Regions from separate parts of the Mesorhizobium sp. M1334 genome, predicted to be linked through region 1. Evidence: predicted binding sites of a transcription regulator. Region 1 holds the regulator's gene; the other holds the start of a gene.
The links. Region 1 encodes LexA, which represses DNA repair genes until DNA is damaged. Its sites were predicted from a motif close to TGTTCNNNNTGTGTTCNG; they were not measured.
Positions count from the first base shown of each region.

Region 1 (3,641 bases):
TGGCCTTGCAACCTAGCCGCGAGCATCGCGCGGCGCGTCGTCGCCAGCCTCACGATTCCAGCTCTCGCATGAATCTCAAGTGACAGCCGCCTTGATGGCGAAGCGCGCATCCTTCCACGCACCGGTGCGCAGGATGTCCTCAAGCACTTCGACGGCCTGCCAGACATCGGCATAGCCGACATAGAGCGGGGTGAAGCCGAAGCGCATGGTCGATGGCGCGCGAAAATCGCCGATCACACCACGTTCGATCAGCGCGCGCATGATCTGGTAGCCATGCTCATGCATGAATGAAATCTGGCTGCCGCGTTTTTCCCCGTCGCGCGTGCTTTCGAGCGTTAGCCCGTAAGCGCCGCACTTTGCCTCGACAAGCTCGATGAACAGATCGGCCAGTGCGATGCTCTTCTTGCGCACCGCAGTCATGTCGACATCGTCCCAGACGTCGAGCGCGCCCTTCAGCGTGCGCATCGAAAGGATCGGCTGGGTGCCGCACAGAAACCGGCGGATGCCGGTGCCGGCCGCATAGCCTGGCTCGAAGGCGAAGGGCCGTGCATGGCCCCACCAGCCGGTGAGCGGCTGCTGGATATCGGAAAGATGCCGCTCAGCCGCATAGATGAAGGCAGGCGCGCCCGGGCCGCCATTCAGATATTTATAGGTGCAGCCAACGGCAAAATCGGCGTTGGCTTTGTCGAGTTCGACTGGCATCGCGCCGGCGGTGTGGCAGAGATCCCAGACGATCATCGCCCCGGCTTCCTGGGCCCTGCGCGTCAGCGCCGGCATGTCGCGCAGTTCGCCCGATTTGTAGTTGACGTGGTTGACCAGCACCACGGCGGTGCGTTCGTCGATCAGCTCCTCAATGGTCGGCGCGTCGACCCCCGAGAGGTGCAGCAGCGCATCTTTTCGCGTCGAAACCACACCCTCCGCCATGTAGAGGTCTGTCGGAAAACTATCGCCCTCGGCGACGATGGCCTGCCGCTCCGGTCGCATGGCCATGGCTGCGTGCAACAGCTTGTAGATGTTGACCGACGTCGTGTCGCAGACCACCGTCTGGCCGGCCGCGGCGCCGATCAGGCGCCCGAGCTGGTCGCCAAGTTCAAGCGGCATGTTGAACCAGCCGGCCGTGTTCCATGCGCGGATGAGATCATGCGACCATTCTTCGGTCGCGGCCTTGTACAGTTCATCGAAAGCGGCACGTGAAGCAGCTCCTAGCGAATTGCCGTCGAGATAGATCACTCCTTGCGGCAGCACAAAGCGGTCACGTATCGCGCCCAGCGGATCCGCGGCATCCATCGCCTTTACGGCCACGAGATCGGGAATTCCCGTCATGATTTGCCTGCTCCCCCAAAATCCAACGCAACGCCGGACACGCATCAACTGTTCTTCCATTACCGGGTAGCGCGTAGCAAGGCTCCACCGGCGAGAAGCAGCAGGCGGTGGAAACCGGGACTTAACCCCGAGGTTGGCGCTTTGAGTTCGTTTCGTTCACGGTGCATTGACCAAACCGCACATTCGATAGGGGTTCACTTCCGTGCCCTTTGCCGGCGGACGGCCGATGCCAATGCGCCCTTCCGGGACGCCAGAAGGGCGCAAACGAAAGCAGAATCAAGGCGATGAGGCTCGCGGCGGCGAAAATACGGTACGCCGGTAGGGGACGTCGTTTGTTTCCCGAGCCTTAACGTATTCATTAAACTTTAAACAGTTGCGGAACACAACTGGAACAGATAGTGTCTGTTCTGGGTTTGTTTTCTGATTCTGTTGGGGGTCGCTATGCTGACACGCAAACAACACGAACTGCTTATGTTCATCCACGAAAGGTTGAAGGAAAGCGGTATCCCACCTTCCTTCGACGAGATGAAGGAAGCGCTCGACCTGGCTTCCAAATCCGGAATCCACCGACTGATTACGGCGCTGGAGGAGCGCGGCTTCATTCGCCGTTTGCCCAACCGGGCCCGTGCGCTGGAGGTACTACGCCTGCCTGACTCGATCGCCCCCGGCCTCAATGCGGCACGCAAGTTCTCGCCGAGTGTCATCCAGGGCAGTCTTGGGCAAGGTGCCCCTCGGCAGGGCAAGCCGACATCGTCGCGCGTCCCTGCAGCCGGCAATGACGATGATGTCGTCGCCGCCGTTTCGATCCCGGTAATGGGCCGCATCGCCGCTGGTGTGCCGATCGATGCTATCCAGCACCAGACGCATTCGATTTCGGTGCCGCCGGATATGATCATGGGCGGCGAGCATTATGCGCTCGAGGTCAAAGGCGATTCGATGATCGAGGCTGGCATTTTCGACGGCGACACGGTGATCATCCGCAACGCCGATACGGCGAGCCCCGGTGAGATCGTGGTGGCCTTGGTCGACGAGGAGGAAGCGACGCTGAAGCGGTTCCGCCGCAAGGGCGCCTCGATCGCCCTGGAGGCCGCCAATCCGGCCTACGAGACGCGCATCTTCGGACCAGACAGGGTCAAGGTGCAGGGCAAGCTCGTTGGGCTGATCCGCCGCTACTGAGTTGCGCCCTTGGTGCCGGCTTTTGGATTGTCGGCCCTGCGGTATGGCGGCAGGCCGCGCGCCGCGCGTGAAAATTTCCGCTGCACGTGCCAGGGCCGGTATGATTTTTCGACGGCGAAGCGGATTTCGGCGCGTGTTGCCGCTTGTGGATCGAAATAGACGGCCGCACTTCCCGCGCGCGCCAGTTGCCGTTTGGTGACGACGAGGACCAGCCGGTCGTAGTAGCAGGGATTATGGGCGGTGGCGTCGTCGATGACGATCAAGCTGGCGAAGGCGCAGGCTGGCCGTGCGGTATCGCGGTCCTTGGCTTGCGCAATGATCGCGCCGGATGGATGCCTGGCGAGGCAGAGACCGTCCGTGCAAATGAACGGCATGCCCGGCGGTAGGTCGGCCGGATCGGCAATGTCGAATTGCGGATCGTTCTTTCCAGGTGTTTCCGGCGCGACGATAGCCTCTGATGTGAGCGCGCGTTTCCAGTTGTCGATGGTGAACTCATTCGGGCGTGCCCGGTTGACCGCGAGCTCACCGCTGCCGATCGGCAGCGCGACCAGCCGTGCGTCCTCCGAGATCAATACGTCGGGTACGCGCGTCTGCGTTGTCGTTAGCAAGCCAGCGAGCGCAAAAGGAATTGCCGCGAGCCGCAACCAGGTCGTCGCCATGCTGGCAATGACGAGGGCGATCGTCACCAAAAGGACAGATCTCAGCGAAATCAGTCCGACCGCATCGATCGGCGAGCGCTCGGAGATCCACCCGGACAGGGCGATCATCGCCGTCAGCCCGTTGCCCATCACGTAGAGGAAAGGCCCATCCGCGCCGAACGGCATCGCCAGCGCGCTGAGCACGGCAAAGGGCATGACGACCAGTGAGACGATAGGCATGATGGCCAGATTGGCGAACAGGCTGAGCGGCGCTACGCGCTGGAAATGCCATATGGCGAAAAGCGCCGTGGCGCTCCCTGCAATGATCGAGGTCATCGCCAGGCCGCCCATGCCCAGCAGGACCTTTCGAGTGGCCAAGCGTAGCGGCGATCGCCGGGGCGGCGGCGTGGTGGCCCTGCCGGTGCGGTAATCGGACCAGCCGGCATAGGCGCCGACAAGGGCCGCCGTCGCGGCGAAGGACATCTGGAAGCTCGGACCGACCAC
Region 1 covers NZ_JAMYLM010000012.1:133,067-136,707, reverse strand. Annotated here, with positions in the region: gene kynU (kynureninase) at 76-1,323, opposite strand; gene lexA (transcriptional repressor LexA) at 1,765-2,499, shown strand; gene NKH17_RS20715 (ComEC/Rec2 family competence protein) at 2,493-3,641, opposite strand, start outside.

Region 2 (3,641 bases), on a different contig from region 1:
CGCGCATGGCATTCGCCTTGGCATCAAGAAGGGCGGCTGTGCCGGCATGGAATATACGGTCGACCTGGTGACCGAACCCAACACCAAGGACGATCACATCGAGCGCGACGGCGCCCATGTCTATGTCGCGCCCGAAGCAGCACTTTTCCTTTTCGGCACCGAGATGGATTTCGAGCAGACGACGCTGCGCACCGGCTTCACCTTCCGCAACCCAAACCAGAGTTCGGCCTGTGGCTGCGGCGAATCGGTCGAACTGAAGCCGGCCGATTTGAAGGCCTTGGCTGAAGCGCGCGCTTCGGCCTGATTTTTCCTTCTCCCCCGTTCACGGGGAGAAAGGACCTAATCCACCCACATTCCTGTTCGTTTGTGCCAGTCGGCAATCGATTCTTCCGGGTAGACGTCGAAGACCTTGTCCCCTTTGCCGATCTCCGGCTCGACCCAGTTCGCCTTGTATTTCAGCATGAGATGCACCTTCTCCGGCGGCTTTGGCAGGTCTGTGTCGATCGCCGAGGCGAAGGGGTGCACCAGCTCCGGCCAGGTCGGGTCGTAGAGCCAGAGCGCCGTCCCGCATTTCGTGCAGAAGTTCCGCTCGCCCGTCGAGGTTTCGCGGTGCGGGTGCTCGTCGTCCTCGATCTCGGCGCGGTAGACGCCGAGATGGCGCTTGCCCCGGATTTTCAACGTCTTGTAATCGGCGCCGAGATTGATGGCGAAACCGCCACCGCCCTGCTGCTTGCGGCAGATCGAGCAGTAGCACAGCATGAACGGCACCGGCGTGTGGCTTTCCACCTCGAAACGCACGGCATTGCACCGGCAGGACCCTTTGAGCAGAAGCGGCATGAGAAACTCCGACGAAACTGGTTCCGAACTTGTCAGGATGGTGCCGGTTGCGGCGATGACAAGGGGAAATCCGGATGACATGATCGCCGCATGGACAATGAGCGCATCGAAGAGCTTTTCGAAGGCCTTGGCCCGGTTAGCATCCGCAAGATGTTCGGCGGCAAGGGCATCTATTTCGACGGCGTGATCGTCGCCGTCGTCATCCGTGACGAATTGATGCTGAAGGCCGACGCGGAAAGCGCGCCTGAATTCGAAGCGGCCGGCTGCCGGCAATGGACCTATACCGGCTCACGGCACGGCAAGCTGGTGTCTATGCCGTATTGGAGCGTTCCCGACAGTGCCTTCGATGATCCGGATGAGATGGCGATCTGGGCACGCCGCGCCTACGAGGCAGGACGGCGCGCCGGAAAATAGGCTGCGTTATGCTTCGGCAATTCCGCGCCGCACTTCATGCCAGGTCCCGCGCCTCGGGCACGAGCGCCAGCGCCTCGACAAAGCTGGCACTGGTGAAGGCGGCGCTCTCGATGGCGAGCGCCGCGGCGGCGACGCCTTCACGCAACGCTTCGCGCAGCTTCAGGCCACGCAGCAGGGCAGCGATCGTGGCGCCGGCCAATGCGTCGCCCGCGCCTGTGGCATCGGTCAGCTTTTGCAGCGGCGGCGGCAGGATCGAAAATGCGCCGGTTTGGTCGAAACCGAGTACCGGACCGTCGCCGGCGGTGATCACGCCACCTTTCAGGCCGGCGCGCCTCAGCCCGTCGACGACGCCTTGATCGTCAGCATCGATGTCAATGCCGGCGATCACGCCGGCCTCGTGCCGGTTCATGAAGGCCAACGCTAGAAGTCCGAGCACCGGCGCCAGCCGCGCCGCTCTGTTGGGCGAGACGGCAAGCGCAAACACCGCCTTGCCGGCGGCGAGTGCCGCCAGCCGCTCCAGCGCGGTCGACGGCAGGTTGGCGTCGCACAGGATCGCATCGGCCGAACCGATAGCTTCGCGCACCTTGGCGCGGCGGATTTGCTTGGGAAGCGCCAGCTCGTAGAGCACCATGTCGGCAAGGCCGGCGATCAGCCCGCCATCGCTATCGATCAGCATCGTTTGGCTTGGCGTTGCCCGGTCGAGGAACACCGCCGACAGGTCGGCAATGCCGGCCTCGGTGAGGGCGCGTAAAACCGTGTCGCCAAGGGCATCGCCGCCGCGCACCGAAAGCAGCGAGGCCGAGGCGCCGCGTCGCACCGCAAAGCGCAAGGCGTTGAAGACGGCGCCGCCAACATGCTCGCGCATCGTGCCGGGGTTCAAGGCGGCTGGCACGAAGGCGCCGGCAACCCGGCCGCGCCGCTCGATATAGGCGCCGCCCACGGCCAGGATCGTCGGGGAGTTCATCATGCCGGCAAAATGCCCTTTGCTGTTGCCCGGGAGGAGACTAGGTCGCTGGGCGGAACCCTGCAATCGCGGGTGCGATTCGGTTGGTGACGGCAGCGGCGCCGCTTTGCGAGGCGGGATACATCCGGAAGCAAAATTACGAAACAAAAATAGAACAAATATGGATATCCGTTATTTTTCAAATCCTTGCCGCTCATTGACAAATGAGAACAAACAAGGTACATTCTTTTAAGGATTGCGGGATTGTCCGGCCTCCATTGACGACCACGGGGTGATGTATCATGGCTCAGAATTCTTTGCGGCTTGTAGAGGACAAAGCGGTGGACAAATCAAAGGCTCTGGATGCGGCGCTGTCGCAAATCGAGCGTGCCTTCGGCAAGGGCTCGATCATGCGGCTCGGCGCAAACGAGCAGGTCGTCGAGATCGAAACGGTGCCGACCGGCTCGCTTGGGTTGGACATCGCGCTTGGCGTCGGTGGCCTGCCGCGCGGCCGCATCGTCGAGATTTACGGGCCGGAAAGCTCGGGCAAGACGACGCTGGCGCTGCACACGGTGGCCGAAGCCCAGAAGAAGGGCGGCATCTGCGCCTTCGTGGATGCCGAGCACGCGCTCGACCCGGTCTATGCCCGCAAGCTCGGCGTCGATCTCGAAAACCTATTGATCTCGCAGCCCGATACCGGCGAGCAGGCGCTGGAGATCTGCGACACGCTGGTGCGCTCCGGCGCCATCGACGTGCTGGTGGTCGATTCGGTGGCGGCGCTGACGCCGCGGGCGGAAATCGAAGGCGAGATGGGCGATTCGCTGCCCGGCCTGCAGGCGCGCCTGATGAGCCAGGCACTGCGCAAGCTCACCGCCTCGATCTCGCGCTCCAATACCATGGTCATCTTCATCAACCAGATCCGCATGAAGATCGGCGTCATGTTCGGGTCGCCCGAGACGACGACCGGCGGCAATGCGCTGAAATTCTATGCTTCGGTCCGCCTCGACATCCGCCGCATCGGCTCGGTCAAGGATCGCGACGAGGTTGTCGGCAACCAGACCCGCGTCAAGGTGGTCAAGAACAAGCTGGCGCCGCCCTTCAAGGTGGTCGAGTTCGACATCATGTATGGCGAGGGCGTCTCCAAGACCGGCGAGCTGGTCGATCTCGGCGTCAAGGCCGGCGTGGTCGAAAAGTCGGGCGCCTGGTTCTCCTACAATTCGCAGCGTCTTGGCCAGGGCCGCGAAAACGCAAAACTGTTCCTGCGCGATAATCCCGACACGGCGCGCGAGATCGAGCTGGCGCTGCGACAGAATGCCGGGCTGATCGCCGAGAAATTCCTTGAAAACGGCGGCTCCGAAAGCAGCGACGACGGTTTCGAGGACGACGCTGGGGTGATGTAGGGCAGGCGACGCCTCGCGGAGCCTCAGCCGGGTTTCGATTTGATGTT
Region 2 covers NZ_JAMYLM010000005.1:152,867-156,507, reverse strand. Annotated here, with positions in the region: gene sufA (Fe-S cluster assembly scaffold SufA) at 1-304, shown strand, start outside; gene NKH17_RS12255 (GFA family protein) at 340-837, opposite strand; gene NKH17_RS12250 (TfoX/Sxy family protein) at 928-1,251, shown strand; gene NKH17_RS12245 (carbohydrate kinase family protein) at 1,286-2,218, opposite strand; gene recA (recombinase RecA) at 2,497-3,594, shown strand.
Region 2: the regulator LexA is predicted to act here: its motif matches at 2,355-2,372, upstream of recA (recombinase RecA).